One region of the Telluria sp. AZSoR62 genome, then DNA from elsewhere that is predicted to be linked to it. Evidence: predicted binding sites of a transcription regulator. Region 1 holds the regulator's gene; each other region holds the start of a gene.
What was found. The regulator sigma-54, encoded in region 1, starts transcription at its own class of promoters, with help from an activator protein. The targets are predictions, from matches to a motif close to TGGCANGNAANCTGCTTT.
Positions count from the first base shown of each region.

Region 2: a site for sigma-54 is predicted at 1,866-1,883, ahead of AC3XQU_RS07080 (PEP-CTERM sorting domain-containing protein). Genes of this name have one in related genera too.
Region 3: a site for sigma-54 is predicted at 1,807-1,824, ahead of AC3XQU_RS09505 (PEP-CTERM sorting domain-containing protein). Genes of this name have one in related genera too.
Region 4: a site for sigma-54 is predicted at 1,681-1,698, ahead of AC3XQU_RS04225 (PEP-CTERM sorting domain-containing protein). Genes of this name have one in related genera too.

Region 1 covers NZ_JBYTST010000006.1:202,855-206,740, forward strand. Annotated here, with positions in the region: gene rapZ (RNase adapter RapZ) at 1-10, shown strand, start outside; gene AC3XQU_RS11810 (enoyl-CoA hydratase/isomerase family protein) at 89-1,174, opposite strand; gene hpf (ribosome hibernation-promoting factor, HPF/YfiA family) at 1,318-1,671, opposite strand; gene AC3XQU_RS11820 (RNA polymerase factor sigma-54) at 1,728-3,206, opposite strand; gene lptB (LPS export ABC transporter ATP-binding protein) at 3,209-3,886, opposite strand, start outside.
Region 2 covers NZ_JBYTST010000003.1:266,784-270,669, forward strand. Annotated here, with positions in the region: gene cphA (cyanophycin synthetase) at 1-112, shown strand, start outside; gene AC3XQU_RS07075 (MaoC/PaaZ C-terminal domain-containing protein) at 112-966, shown strand; gene AC3XQU_RS07080 (PEP-CTERM sorting domain-containing protein) at 1,192-1,839, opposite strand; gene AC3XQU_RS07085 (hypothetical protein) at 2,014-2,397, opposite strand; gene AC3XQU_RS07090 (hypothetical protein) at 2,851-3,886, shown strand, end outside.
Region 3 covers NZ_JBYTST010000005.1:1,448-5,333, reverse strand. Annotated here, with positions in the region: gene AC3XQU_RS09515 (AMP-binding protein) at 1-473, shown strand, start outside; gene AC3XQU_RS09510 (MarR family winged helix-turn-helix transcriptional regulator) at 481-1,041, shown strand; gene AC3XQU_RS09505 (PEP-CTERM sorting domain-containing protein) at 1,173-1,772, opposite strand; tRNA gene AC3XQU_RS09500 (tRNA-Arg) at 2,001-2,075, shown strand; gene AC3XQU_RS09495 (PAS domain-containing protein) at 2,268-3,886, shown strand, end outside.
Region 4 covers NZ_JBYTST010000002.1:188,878-192,763, forward strand. Annotated here, with positions in the region: gene AC3XQU_RS04220 (LuxR C-terminal-related transcriptional regulator) at 1-458, opposite strand, end outside; gene AC3XQU_RS04225 (PEP-CTERM sorting domain-containing protein) at 1,029-1,646, opposite strand; gene AC3XQU_RS04230 (hypothetical protein) at 1,884-2,348, shown strand; gene AC3XQU_RS04235 (GNAT family N-acetyltransferase) at 2,314-2,856, opposite strand; gene AC3XQU_RS04240 (sensor histidine kinase) at 3,011-3,886, shown strand, end outside.

The DNA.
Region 1 (3,886 bases):
TGCGGTCTGAACGCTTGAAAAACGGTGGGGGCGGGTAACCCGGGCCAACGGCCCGGGTTACCCGCCCCCACCCACATTCAAACCGGCGTCAGGCCAGGTGGTGCAGCGGATGCGCGTAGTCGGGCCACACTGGCTCGAAGAATGCCGCCACCATCTCCGGCGTGACTTCCTCCAGCGTCGCCGGATTCCACTTCGGCGCATTGTCCTTGTCGATCACCAGCGCGCGCACGCCTTCGAGCACTTCGCCGTGCTCGAAATTGCGGCGCACCAGCGAGCGTTCCATGCGCAGGCAGTCGGCCACGCCGAGCGCGGCGCCGCGCAGCAGGAGTTCGCGCGTGACGCACATCATCAGCGGCGAGCGCTGGCGCATGGCCTTCAGGGCCTTTTGCGCGAACGGGTTTTCGTCGCGCGCGAGCGATTCCATGATGGCGGCCACTGAAGCAGCGCTGAAGTGCGCATCGATCACGGCGCGCTGGGCCTGCAGTTCACTGCTGCCGGCGGCTTGCGCAAACGGCGCGGCAAACGCGCGGATCGCCGCAGGCAGGTCGGCGCCCGCGGTCGCCTCCACCAGCGCCATCAGCTCGCCCATCTTCTCGCCCGGCACGAACAGGTCGGCCAGTCCCACATAGATGGCGTCGGCCGCGCCGATGGTCAGGCCGGTCAGGCCCAGGTATTGCCCCAGCTGGCCCGGCGCATGCGACAGGAAATGGCTGCCGCCGACATCCGGGAACAGGCCGATGTTCACTTCGGGCATGGCAACCTTGCTGCGTTCGGTGACAATGCGCAGGCCGCAACCAGGGCCGCCCTGGGCGATGCCCATGCCCCCGCCCATCACCACGCCGTCCATCAGCGCGATATACGGCTTCGGGTAGAAATGGATCAGGTGGTTCAGTGCGTATTCTTCGGTAAAGAAGTCTTCCAGCAGCGCGCTGCCGCCCATCGGCCCGACCTGGCCCTTTTCGTGGAAGAAGCGGATGTCGCCACCCGCGCACAAGGCCTTCTCGCTGGTGCTGCCGATGACGACCGCGTCGATGCCGGCGTCAGTTTGCCAGTCGCGCAGGATCGCGGTGAGCGCGCGCACCATGTCGAGCGAGAGGGAGTTCAGGGCTTGCGGCCGGTCGAGCGTAATGACGCCGGTGCGGTTGGCGACGCGGGTCAGGACGGTGTCGGTCATGGAGATGCTCTGTGATCGAAAAGACATGCATTCTACAGAACAAAAGCGTGAAATTGGAAGCGTGCAAACGTAACAGTAAAGGGAGCGCCCAGCAAAAAGGGCGTCCCCTCAGACGCCCCTGCTGTCATTGCTGCTGTGCGTATTTACGCGACGGCGGCTTCGCCGGTATCCGGCAGGCGCTTGTGCGCCACGTGATTATGGTTTTGCAGCATGGACTTGTGCTTGATGACCTGGCGGTCCAGCCTGTCCATCAGCATGTCGATCGCCGCGTACAGGTCTTGCGCGGCGCTGGCCACATGCAAAATTTTTCCTGATACTTGCAGGTTGATCTCGGCTTTCTGCCGTTTTTCTTTTTCGGTGAGATTATCGATGGCGAGGAACACGTGGGTGTCGATCACGTGGTCGAAATGGCGGGTAATGCGCTCGAGCTTATTCTGAACGTATTCACGAATTGCGGGAGTCACTTCAAGATGATGACCACTGATTGTGAGGTTCATACACACTCCTTTGAAATGTTGCCCTGCCGGCACCACAAGGTAGGTGGGACAGTGCTTTACAGAGACTTGCGGAGGCTGACGGGAGGGATCTTGAGGGCTTCGCGGTATTTGGCTACCGTCCGGCGCGCAATGACCATACCTTGTTCCCCGAGCATTTCCGCGATCTTGCTGTCGGATAAAGGGTTCTTAGGGTCTTCTGCTCCTGTCAATTGCGCAATCAGCGCGCGGATCGCCGTGGAAGATGCTTCTCCCCCCGCTTCGGTGGCGACGTGGCTTCCGAAGAAGTATTTCAGTTCAAACATGCCGTGGGGGGTCAACATGTATTTCTGCGTGGTTACACGGGAAATAGTGCTCTCGTGTAGGCCTAGTGTATCAGCAATCTCGCGCAGCACAAGCGGACGCATGGCAACCGCGCCGTGGCTGAAAAAGTTGCGCTGGCGCTCAACAATTGCCTCGGCTACGCGCAGGATCGTGTCGAAACGCTGGCGCATATTCTTGATCAGCCACTTGGCTTCCTGCAGCTGTGCGCCCATCTGGCTCTCGCTTTTTCCCTGCTTGAGCAGGTTGGCGTAAAGCGAGTTCACGCGCAGCTTCGGCATCACATCCGGGTTCAGCATGACCGACCAGCCGCTCTTGGCGCGGCGTACGATCACGTCCGGCACCACGTAGTCCGAGGCAGCGGACGCAAAGGCCGCGCCGGGATGCGGATTGCACTGGCGGATGACGGCCTGGACCTCGCGCAGGTCTTCGTCGTCGCAGTCCAGCGCCTTCTTGAGCTTGGTGTACTCGCGCTGGGCGAACCAGCTCAGGTAGCCTTCGACGATGCTCAAGGCCAGGCGCCGCGTCACCATCGGCACGCCCGGCATGCGACGGATCTGCAGCGCCAGGCATTCGGCCGCGCTGCGGGCGCCGCAGCCGACCGGGTCCAGGCTCTGCACCAGCGCCAGCGCGCAGCGCAGCTCGTCCATCTCGATCTCGAGTTCGGCGGGCAGGCGCGCGTGGATGTCGTCCAGCGGCTCCTCCAGGTAGCCGTTGTCGTCCAGCGCATCGATCACCAGTTCGGCCAGCGCGCGGTCGCGCACGCCGCAGCCGGTGGTGCGAACCTGCTCGGCCAGGTGCTCGCGCAGCGACACGCTGCACGCTTCCAGCTGCGGGCGGCCGTCTTCGTCGTCGCCGCTCCTCGCGCCGCCGCCCTCGCCGCCCCAGTCGCCGTCAGGCTCGCCGCGGTCGCGGTCGCCGTCCTCGAAGCCGTCGGCATCGGGCTTGGCGGCCTCGCCTTCGCCGCCTTCCTGTCCCGGCTGCGCGGCCGGGGCTTCGGCGCTGGAGGGGGCGCTGTTGATGGCGCCGTCGGCCAGCAGCCGCACCGAGTGGTCGAGCGGATCGTCGAGCCGTTCGAGCAGCGGGTTATCGGTCAGTATCTGCTCGAGCTCCTGGTGCAGTTCGAGCGTGGACAATTGCAGCAGCCGGATCGACTGCTGCAGTTGCGGCGTGAGCGCCAGGTGCTGCGACGTGCGGAGTTGCAGGGACTGTTTCATGGTCACATGCGGAAGTGTTCGCCGAGGTAGACGCGGCGCACCGACTCGTCGGCGATGATGTCGTCCGGACGGCCCGAGGCCAGCACCGCCCCCTGGTTGATGATGTAGGCGCGGTCGCAGATGCCGAGCGTCTCGCGCACGTTGTGGTCCGTGATCAGGACGCCGATGTTGCGCTCCTTCAGGAAGCGCACGATGCGCTGGATCTCGATCACCGCAATCGGGTCCACGCCGGCAAAGGGTTCGTCCAGCAGCACGAAGCGCGGATTGGTAGCGAGTGCGCGTGCGATCTCGACGCGGCGGCGCTCGCCGCCCGACAGCGACAGCGCCGGGTTCTCGCGCAGCTTCTCGATCTGCAGCTCGGCCAGCAGGGTGTCCAGGCGCCCGTTGATCTCGTCCTTCGACAAGGCCTTGCCCTCGTTGGTGCGCTGCAGTTCCAGCACGGCGCGGATATTCTCTTCCACCGTCAGCTTGCGGAACACCGAGGCTTCCTGCGGCAGGTAGGACAGGCCCAGCACCGCGCGGCGGTGGATCGGCAGGCTCGAGATGTCGGTGCCGTTGATGTCGATCGAGCCGGCGTCCGACGGCACCAGGCCGACGATCATGTAGAACGAGGTGGTCTTGCCGGCGCCGTTCGGGCCCAGCAGCCCCACCACTTCGCCGCAATCGACCTGCAGCGACAC
Region 2 (3,886 bases), on a different contig from region 1:
CGCCATCGACCGCGCCCTGTCGCGCCTGGAAGCGGGCGATTTGTGCCTGATTCTGATCGACCAGGTCGACGAAGCGCTGGCGCACATTGCGCGCCGGGTCGCCGAAGGCTGATGTCGTTTTCTGCGCCGGCCCTGCCGGCGATGGGTTTGCCTACCCTGCTGCGGGCGCTGCTGAAGTTTCCAGGGCAGCGCCCGCAGTCATGTCCGGACGGGGCGATGCCGGAACTCGTCACCGCGTACCGGCTGGATAGCCTTCCCGTCGAAGACATCGCCCGCTACCGCGCGGCTTTTGGTTTCATGGAAGGGCGTGTCCCGCTCACGTGGTGGTACGTGCTTGCGCAGCGCGCGCACCTGGCCACGATGCTGGACCCGCGCTTTGCTTTCCGGATCGTGGGCATGGTGCATATGGAGAATGCGCTGACCGAACATGGCCGGGTCGAGCCCGGGCAGCCGCTCCTCCTGCGTACCAGCCTGCGCTTGTTACCGACGTCAAGCAGCGGCGCCCTGCGCTGCGTCCTGGAGACCATCGGCAGTGCGAACGATGCTCCGGTATTTGCCTGCACCAGCACCTATCTGATCAAGCGCGGAACCCGACGCGATGGAAAGCCAGCGCAGGAAGCCGCGCCCTCGCCTGGGAAGATCGTCACGGATTGGACACTCGACGCCGCCGCAGGCCGCCGCTATGCGCGCCTGTCCGGCGACTGGAATCCCATTCACCTGTACCGTTGGAGTGCCCGCCTCATGGGTATGCGCGCACCGATCATCCACGGCATGCACACACTCGCAGCCAGCTGCGCCGCGCTGGAAAAGCATGCCGGGCGCCATGCCACGTCCATCGCCTGCCGCTTCCGCGCACCGGTTGCGCTGGGAACGACCCTCGCATTGCGGGCGGAAATGGAATCGGGGGATTTTGTGGTGGAAGCCGGCGGCAAGCCGGCCGTGACGGGACACTGCACGCTGGCCTAGCGGCAGTAGAACTGCAGACCCGGGGTCAAGAACTGCAGACCCGGGGTCAGGTCTGACATTCGGACACGGCCTCAACCGTAAGCGCATCCTGGCCTTCAGGGGTAGCGGTTCTGCACAGCCCAAACCTCAAACTCAATGCCGAGCTCGTGTCCAAATGTCAGACCTGACCCCGAATTGTGTGCGTGACCCCGAATTGTGTGCGCTGGCGTGATGCCAGCCGCACGATTACTTCTGCTTGCGCAGGCGGCGGCGCGTCGCGGCCAGCCCGAGCAGGCCGGCGCCGAACACCAGAACGCTGGCCGGCTCCGGAACGTCCGTGCCTGGTGTGCCCAGCTGCCCGGTGAACACCAGGCGCGAGCCATATATCTCGAACGGGTCGTAGCGCTTGGTATCCTCGAAATACAGCTGCCAGTGGCCGAACATGTCCATGCCGTCGAACAGGGAGAGCGATTCCACCGGGCGGAAGGAGCCCGCCGCCACGCGCCGCCCGAGCGCCGCGCCTTTGTCGTCGAAGTTCGCGGTGACGCGGCCAATGCCGCCGGTGTCGCCCTGGTCATAGGTGTTTTCGTTGACCAGGCGGACGACGCGGCCATCCGGCCCGATGAGGCGGATGACGATTTCGTTCTCGAAGGGTTTGTTTTCGCTGAGGCAGGCCTGGCCGTTCATGCTCAGGTAGGGGTTGTCGCATTTCGAGAAGGTGATCGCGACATCCAGGTCCATGATGAGGCCGTGCGTCGTGATGTCGAAACCGACGTAACCGGATGAGGCGTCGAATGCGCGGTAATCGGTATCGACTGCGATCACGCCGGCCTTGGCCGACACGGCAGCAAGGCCGAGCACGGCGTATCCGATCAATCTGGCGAATGCTTTCATCTTGAACTCCCTGTTTTTCTCAAAGACAAGCAAGTTTCGCACCAGAAATATCAGTTTTCTTTGATTTCAAGCAGTTAGCTGGTCAAAACGCCAGGTCGGCAACAACACTTGTTAAGTTTTCCGACAGCTAAGTCGTACTTTCGGTCACAGCGCAGCGTCACTGCCCTGGGCAGCTTATTTTTGTTCGACCGGCCTTGCATTCGCGCTTTTTCGCATCTGCGCCTCGGTCTCCTTCAACACCTTGCGATGGCGTACCCACAACCAGATCGCATACCCCGCGGTCAGCGGCATCGCCAGCACAGCGCCACCGAACACGCCCAGGCGAAGCCGCAGCGAATCGATCTCGCTTGCCGTCGTATTCAAGGGCAATGCGCCGAATTCCACAAACTGGAAATACACCAGGCTGGCTAGTAGAGAAGCGGCCACCAGGATGCCGGACCGGGCGAGGCTTTGCTTCCCGGTTGGATACTTGTATTTCGCCCTGGTGCGGACAAAAGCCTCCCAGTACGCCGCATCGACACCTTTGGGAGCCTTGCCTGCATCGTTTGAACTGTTCACTTTCTATCCTCGTCGCGTGTTGTTGGATGTCGCCCCACTGACAGCGGAAGCCGGCGTCATTGTAGGGCTGGAAACCGCTTCGCCGGGAGCAAATTTTCTCGTTGCCGTGACCGGCCGGGCGATCACGCACCTGGCGCCACGCTGACTTGTCCCTTTTACAGCTCGCCACCCGATCGCGGTAAAATGACAAGTCCAGGCTTTGCACCCGCCCTGCCGCACGACCATCGACTACATGACCACCGCTCCAATGGAAATCAACGCCGCCGCCCTCAAGAACAGCACGGCGGAAAAGCTTACCCCCATGATGCATAGGCGTGTTCTACTATGAAGAAATGCTTGTTCTGTTGAAACTTACGCCATAAGCTACGCCAGCAGCCAGATGTTTTGTGCGATCTAAGTATTGCCTGATCAGAAGTATACGTATAATCGTGTCACTTTATTATCAGGACTACTATGTTGACCGACGTTAAAATTTGGCTATACGAGCTTCCCAAGTGCGGCTACTTCACCTTTCGCGGCAATACACCAGCTTTGTTCGGTGGCATCTCCCAAACTTTTGACGCGCTTACTTCTTGGGCGAGCGGCAAGCAACTTGGGGAGACATCGACCTTCTCGACCGAAGAGCCCGATGGAACAGTAGTAGGTGGGGCTTACTTTCTCGATATAGCCAAGCACACGAACGGTGATTTCCTGATCGGCATCTGGAATCGCCTTCCGGGCAACAAGAACAACATCACTTCAGTGGGTGTTGGTGACGTTGTAGGGAGCGCTTCGGCGGCCGAGACTGTCATCGATAGAAATCGAATCCCGGGTTTCGCAACTTATTTCTGGGTCATGCCGGCAGAGCAACGCATCGCATGTCTTCGGTTGAAACATGAGACTCAAGGCCTCGATGCTTTCAAGAAGTACATGCTTTCGTTCCTTAAAAACGTCAATCCGCAGAACGTGATTCAGGGCCCGCCAGGTCCAAATGGCGAGATCAACATTGTGGGCTATCGCCCGGACACGACGACCACTACACCAACTGCGGGCGCTTTTCCTAAACTTTCTGTAAAATCCATTGTGCTCTCTGGGGACATCACCTACCTTAGACACAACGCAGCCGCGATTGACAAAGTGCTCAGCAAGACCACGTTGTCGTCCGAGTCTCCTGGAGATTTTCAACGCTGGCAAAAAGTGATGGACATCTCCCGCTTTCTGCGCAAACCTCCGCCGCTACGCGAAGAGTCATTGATACGGCTAGAGTTTCCGATGAGCTTCACCACTCAGGAGCTAGATGCTGCCATTTCTAGCTGGCAGGACCGGGAGGGAAATAGTGATGCCAGCGATCAAGATGACCTAGGTTTTCATCTGCGCACTGGTGAAACGAAATGGCTTAGCAAAAGTCAGGCTCGAGTCGGCTATCAAATTGATGTGATATGGACTGACGCCGAGCTGGTCAATGTGACTACCCTGCTTTCACAACTGCAGGTTCACCGCAGTGCAGTAC
Region 3 (3,886 bases), on a different contig from region 1:
GGCCCGGGACCATCGGGCGCCTGGCGGTGAAGGGACCGACCGGCTGCCGCTACCTGGACGACCCGCGCCAGCGCGACTACGTGCACGGCGGCTGGAACCTCACCGGCGACGCCTACGAGATGGATGCGGACGGCTATTTCTATTACCGCTCGCGGCTGGACGACATGATCATCTCGGCCGGCTACAACATCGCCGGCGCCGAGGTCGAGGAAGCGCTGCTGCACCATCCGGCGGTGGCCGAGTGCGGGGTAGTGGGGCGCCAGGACCCGGAGCGCGGCCAGGTGGTCGAGGCCCACGTGGTCCTGAAACCCGGCGTGGAAGCATCGGGCGACACGGCGCTGGCGCTGCAGGAATTCGTCAAGGCCTCGATCGCCCCCTACAAGTATCCGCGCGTGGTGCGCTTCCGCGAACAACTGCCGCGCACCGAAACCGGTAAACTGCAGCGGTTTAAACTTCGTAACGATGCAGGGTGAGGAAACTATGGCGGATCTGGACGAGCAGGACCACGGCAAGGGGCGGGAGCCGGGCAGCCCACCCACGGAGCAGGAGCGCGTGGCCGGGCTGGACCTGGCGAGCAGGCTGACGAGCGAGCACCACCAGTCGCTCAAGCTGTGGCTGCGCATGCTGTCGTGCACCGTGCGCATCGAGAACGAGATCCGCAGCCGGCTGCGCGCCACCTTCAACATCACGCTGCCGCGTTTCGACCTGATGGCCCAGCTCGAGCGCTATCCGGACGGGCTGCGCATGGGCGAGCTGTCCAGGCGCATGATGGTCACCGGCGGCAATGTCACCGGCATCACCGACCAGCTCGAACGCGAGAAGCTGGTGGTGCGGGTGCCCGATCCAAGCGACCGGCGCGCCTGGGCGGTGCGCCTGACCCCGGAGGGACGGTTCGCCTTTGCCGAGATGGCGGCCGTGCACGAGCGCTGGATCGACGAGATGCTGGGGGATATCCCGGCCGAGGACAAGGCGGAGCTGATAGCGCAACTGGCGTCGATGAAGCGGCGCCTGAAGATCGACGAGGGAAGTGCCGGCGCTTAGTGAGTCAAGCTGGCAGGGCGCCGCCTCGTAGGGTGGGCAAGTTCCTCGCCCACGCGGTCATCGTGTGAACAGGCGCGCAGGCTGCAGCACCGTGATGTGAACGCGTGGGCAAAATTTGCCCACCCTACAGGTCAGCGGCGACGCAGCTTGCGCACCCGGTTCGCCCCCGCCGCCAGCAAACCCAATCCCAGCAGCGCGATGCTGCCTGGCTCCGGCACCTTCACCGGTGGACGCGGCGTATCGTCGACCACCGCGGCGGTCGTATAGTGGCTCAGGCGCCCGATATTGCACTTGTTCTGGTTGCTGGCGCAGGCGCCGCCGGTCAGGAACTGGACCTGGGCATTGGTCCAGACCAGCTGGGTCAGGTCGCCGGCGTTGCGGAAGAAGAAGGTAGTGGCGCTGGCATTGGTCCCGCCGGTGCCGAATTTCAGGGCGAAATAGCCGGGACCGGACAGGTCGGTCAGCATCCAGGTGCCGGGCATGCCGGCAACCGCGGTCGCCACGGCTTCGCCGCTGCCGGCGGAGACTTTGTCGTCCAGCACCAGGCTGCTGTCACCCGACAGCCGGCGCAGCATGTCGAGTTCTGCCGAGTCGGACGAGTTGGCCATTTTCGCTTCGCCGACCTTGACGTCAGTGACGATCGGCGCAGCCAGCGCCGCAGTCGGCACCGCCGCCATGGCGAGGGCGCAGAGCAAGGAAGCCAGGCGCGGAGCGGATTGAGTAAAAGTCATTACATTTTCCCATTTAGCAACAAGTATTGCTTATCTAGCATAATGTGTGCCAGCGGAAATAAGTGTTGCAAATACAAGGGCTTGGCGGAAGGCGTCCGTTGGCCTTGGAGACGCCTGTAAAGATTTTCGACAGGAAAAAAACGGCGACTGTCCGGAGCGGGGGCGGCTGTTCTGCTTTGGCTGGACCGCTGGTACAATAGCGGGCTGCAAGACCCGGTCTTGCAAAGTGTCGCCATAGTACAATGGATAGTACAAGGTCCTCCTAAGACTTAGATGCAGGTTCGATTCCTGCTGGCGACACCATCCCTGTGCCCGTCCGGGCGATATTTTTTCATCAGCTCGGCTATACTGCTGCCTTCGATCCGCTGGCGCGCCTGCGCAGGGTTCGACCTCCGCTCCCGAATACGACCTGTCCGGCAGCGCCCGACGCTTCCGACCCATGCCGACTCCGTGATCTTTCTTGCCGCCCCCGCGCCAGCTTCCCTCGAATCCCTGATGGCCACCCGCGATTGGGCCGCCACGCCCCTGGGAGCGAGCGCCGGATGGGAGCCGGCGCTGCAGCACGCGGTGCGCCAGATGCTCGACTCGGCCACCCCGGTATTCATGGCCTGGGGCAGCGGCGAGACCTTCCTGTACAACGACGCCTACGTGCCCATCCTCGGCCGGCGCCATCCTGCGGCGCTGGGGCAATCCTTCGAGGCGGCCTGGCCGGATGCCTACCCGGCCGTGAAGCCGGCGGTCGCGAAGGTAATGGCAGGCCGGTCGCTCAGTTTCGAGAACGTGCCCTTCACCCTCACCCGCAACGGCGTCGAGGAGCAATCCTGGTTCACCTACTCGTACTCGCCGCTGCGGCGCCTCGATGGCGAAGTGCTTGGCCTGCACTGCATCGTGGCCGAAACCACCGCGCGCATGCGCGAAGAGCAGCGCCGGTCCAACGAGGTGGGACGCATCTCGGCGCTGTTCGAGCAGTCGTCCAGTTTCATCGCCGTGCTGTCCGGCCCCCACTTCGTGCACGAGCGCGTCAATGCCGCCTACCTGTCGCTGGTCGGCGCGCGCGACGTGATCGGGCTGCCGCTGGGCGAAGCGCTGCCGGAGCTGGCGGAGCAGGGCTACCTGGACCACCTGGCCGGCGTGCTGGCGAGCGGCACGCCGATGGCGCGCCGCAAGACACGCGTGACCCTGGGACGCGGCCCGGGCGGCGCGGCGCAGGTCCGCTACCTGGACTTTTCGATCCAGCCGCTGTACGACGGCGCGGCCGGCGCCGGGCAGGCGCTGCTGCTCGAGGGCGTGGACGTTACCGACCACGTCGAGGCCGAGGAGCGGGCCGACCGCACGGCCCAGCTGCTGCGCGACGCCCGGCTGCGCCTGGAAGGCGCGCTGAGCGCGGCCCAGGTGGCTACCTGGACCTGGAATATCCGCGAGAACCGCGTGTATGCCGACGCCAACCTGGCCCAGCTCTACGGCGTGTCGGCGGCGGATGCCGACGGCGGCCCGATCGACGCCTACCTGGCTGCGATCCACCCGGACGACGTCGCGCAGGTGGGAGCGCGCATCGAAGGCGCGCTGGCCAGCGGCGAGGCCTTCAGCGACAGCTACCGGGTGCGCGGCGCCGACGGCAGCTACCGCTACATCGAGGCGCGCGGCAGGGTGCGCATGGGAGAAGACGGCCGGCCCGAATGGCTGCCTGGGGTGGCCCTCGACGTCACCGCCCAGCGCGAAGCGGAAGACCGGCTGCGCAGCAGCGAAGCGCGCTTCCGGCGCCTGGCCGAGTCGAACGTGCTGGGCATCTACCAGTACCGCGCCGACGGCGCGCTGGTCGAACCGAACGACGCCTTCCTCGACCTGCTGCAGCTCACCCGCGCCGAGTATGAAGCGACCGGCCTGTCCTGGCGCGCGCTGACGCCGCCCGAATGGCTTGAGGCCGACGAACACGCCTGGGCCCAGTTGCGCGCGCAGGGCGCCACCGCGCCTTATGAAAAGGAATTCCTGCGCGCCGACGGCAGCCGGGTGCCGGTCTACCTGGGCGCGGCCAATGCCGAGGGCAGACAGGACGAGGGCATCGCCTATGTCCTCGACATCTCCGGCATCCGCGCGGCCGAGCGCGCCCTGCGCGA
Region 4 (3,886 bases), on a different contig from region 1:
TCGCGTTGGGTCAGAGACCGGTGCGTGTGGTCTTTTCCCAGCTCATTGATGTCCGCTGCTACCAGCCTGCCTAGCTCCTCATGCAGGTAGCGCCGCCCTGACGAGACGGCTTTAATAGCAACAGGCAATTGACTGGCTCCGCAGCCGGCATCCAGCAAGCCACTGGCCCCAGCGCGAAGGAAGGCGAGCACCTGTTGCGAACTGAGCGAACGGGAAATAATGATCAATTGCAGAGAGGGATACGCTTGCCGGAGTTGATACACGCATTCAATATCGCCTGTATCGGCGGGATGACAGACAGCGACCAGCACGTCAGCCGTCTCCAGTCGCTGGTCGGAGAGGATCTCCAACCCGTAGCTGACCTCCGCGATCACCTGCATGTCGTCGTGCGGGTGCAGGATGCGTTTCATCCCTTCGCGCAGAACTGTCAGATTACTGGCCAGCACAACATCAATCATGAAGCGTCCTTCCTGCGCATTGCAACGTCGCGCATCCATGCCACCACGTCCCGCCGATGAGCGGGTACCTTGTGCGTTCGAAGTCCTGGTGTGCGCTAGCCGTCAACGTTGACGATGCTCGCCACGGCGGGACCTTGGCTCGACATGTTTCCTCTAACAAATACTGCGTTCTGTCGCCCAGCAGGATCGCCGCTGGCTTGCATTACGCAATGTACGTATTGAAATGAAATCGTCAGTTTGCCGGCGTTCGGCATTCTTTCAAGAAGAGAAGGCACGGGATGCTCAGGTCGCTTCGCCCGTCTCGCACTTCAAAAACCAGAACTATGCTGCAAGCATACTAAAACAGAAAGCGAGCGCAAGCATGTACCTTACGGACGAAACACACACTGCATGCGCGGCCTGCTCCGCCCCGGATGGCGGACACCGTTGCAATGCTGGAGCAAAGTCCTGTGGCGGCGCCAACGATACACGGCAAGCGGGCTTTGAAACTAGCCGAAGTCCTGATGAGTATCGCCCTGGCCGCTTGCATGGCTAAGAATCATGGCGCGGCCTTGCCGATGGCAGCGCGGCCTATTTGCGGCGGCTCGCGCGCAGGCGCGCGGCGCGGGCCGACAGCGCTGCCAGTGCACCGGCGCCGAAGACCAGCCAGGAGGCCGGTTCCGGCACGTTCGCCGGCACCGCCTGCATCAGCATGCCCTGGGTGCCATAGCACTCGAGCGACATGCCGCATGGGCCCTGGTCGCTGCGCGCGGCCAGCAGGGTGAAGGTGCGCCCTTCGCTGGCCATGTGGAAATCGGACTCGCCGTTGTTGGCGCGGATCTCGCCGCTCAGGAAGCCGCCCGGGAGGAAGTCCACCCACAGCCAGATGCGGTCGCCGAACATCTTCGGTGCGGCGCCGGCCTGGAAGTCGATGATGTTGCGGCTCCCGTTGTCGTCCTCGACCGAGTAGCGCAGCGACAGCAGGCTGGTTTGCGGATCGATGCAGCCCGGGTCGCGGCACAGGTTGTTGATGCCCAGTGCCAGCGTTCCGGCGGCGACCGCGGCGTCGGAGAACACCAGTTCCAGGCGGATGTCCGACGGCATATTCGGGCTGCTCTGGGTCTCATGCCAGCTGTAGATGACGTCGGCTTGCGCCGCATGCGCGGAAAATGCACAGGCCAGCATGGCGAAGAGGTGTTTTACGGTCACGATGAGCTCCAAAAAGTATCTGCGTTATTTAATTGAAGCAATATTCGCGCCTTGTTCATGAACTTCGCATAAGCCATTGATTTTGCACTTGTTTTGCAATGAGTTAAATGACAACGAAAAAGCATTGTTAAATTTTCCGACACTACCCGCCACGATTTAGTTCTGGCCGGAAATGGCAGTAACGCAAGCCGTGCCGATATAATCAGTGTGTTGTGCAACCACCAAGGAATGACACCGATGAAAGTGCTGCCCCTGTTTCTCCCCCTGGTCTTCCTGTCCGGCGCCGCGCTGGCGGACGATGCCGCCATCCTGAAGTGCCGCGCGCTGGGCGAGACCGGCGCGCGCCTGGCCTGCTACGACGCGATCCAGCTGGGCGCCAAGCCTGCAGCGCAGGCCGCAAGCGAGCCGGCAGCCGCGCCCGCGCGCAGCAAGGAAGCTGATTTCGGCATGGAAGCGGTCAAGCGGCGCGAAGCCGAACCGGCTTCGGTGACGAGCACGGTCGTGGGCGACTTCGAAGGCTGGGGTCCGGGTTCGCAGATCCGCCTGGCGAACGGCCAGGTATGGCGCATCATCGACGGCAGCGAAGCGATCCTGCCGCGCAAGCGCGATGCGAAGGTGACGATCGAGCGCAACATGTTCGGTACGCTCTTCCTGAAGGTGGACGGCTCTAACAGTTCGGCGAAGGTGCGCCGGGTCCAGTGAGGCTGCGCTGCATGTAGCAGGCCGCGCCGGGGTAGCCGGCCAGCGCTGCGCGCGCGAGCAGGCAATCGAGTAGCGCCGCGCGGTAGCCCAGCGCCGTCCAGAACCCGCGCGTGTCCTGCACCGACACCAGCGCGGAGGCGCCGAGCCCCTGTGCGCACGCCCAATCCAGCACCTTGCCGACCAGCGCCCGCGCCAGTCCACGTCCCTTGCCGCGCGGTGCGACGGCCAGGTCGTGCAGGTACAGCGTGTCGGCGTCCGGAGCAGGATCGAAGCGCGCGCCCAGCGGCGTGACCACGCCCAGGCGGCTGCGGTAGGCAAACAGGTAGGCGCACACGCCTTCGCCGTCGAGGGCGACCAGGCAGCTGCCGGCGGCAGTCTCCAGGCGCGCCAGGACGGCCGCCGCCGGCTCCTGCATCGAGGGCGGATAGCAGGCCGCCTGCACGGCGAGCACCGCGGGCAAATCTTCAAGGCGCATTGCGCGCAGATGGAAGGTGGCGTCGTCTTGCATGGGCTGGTTCCAACAATGCCCGACATTCTCGCATGCCTGCGCTCGTCGCTGGTCGCCTCGCCTTCGTCGTTCGTCGCGCAGGGGTTCCCTCCCCGGCTTGCCCTTCCTACACTCCTGACATTGCCTTATATTATTAACGACCCCGGAGGACGACATGTGGCGCAGGATAGCTAACTGGTACGACGACATCGAGCGCGAACAGATCGCGGTGCTGGAACGCCCCGAACTGGCGGCGCAGGTCCGCCCGGGCTTTCGCCGCTACATGGTCGACAAGCTGGCGACGATGACGCCCATCGAGCGCCAGCAACTACGCGATTTTTGCGTCACCTACCAGGGCCGCCGCCTGTGGATGGCGATTGCCAAGATGGCGGCCGCATTTACCGTGGCCGGGGCCCTGGTGCACTACATGACCGGAAAGGGCGGCTGGGTCGGCCACATCATCCTGTTCAACCTGCTGGGGTTTTCCGTCGCCGCCGGCGGCATCGCTGCCTGGTTCGACGCACGCCGCCTGCTGCAGGCCAAGCGCAAGATGCTGTTCCAGGCCGTCGGCGGAGCCCTGCTCGGCGCGGGAATCTGCTACGGCCTCCTGATGCTCACGCATCCGCGGCCCATCGACCAGATGGTGTCGCGCCTGCCGCAACTGTTCGTGACCACCCTGCTTGCCGGGGCCGTGTTCGCGCTTCCCATCCTGAGCATCGGGGCCTTTCGCCGCCGCCAGCAGGAAGCGCTCATGGCCCGGCTCCAGCGCGATGCGGAAGCCGAAAAGCTGGCCCGCGAACTGAGCGACTCGCAGCTGCGCATGCTGCGCGCCCAGATCGAGCCGCACTTCCTGTTCAACACCCTGGGCGCGGTGCAGCAGCTCGCGGCCGACGGCGCGCCGCGCGCCGCGGCGCTCACGGCCGACCTGATCGCCTTCCTGCGCGCCAGCTTCAGCGACATGCGCTGCGAGCAGGTCAGCCTGGCCACCGAATTCGCCACCACCGCGGCCTACCTGCGCGTGATGCAGGCCCGCATGGGCGCCCGGCTGCGC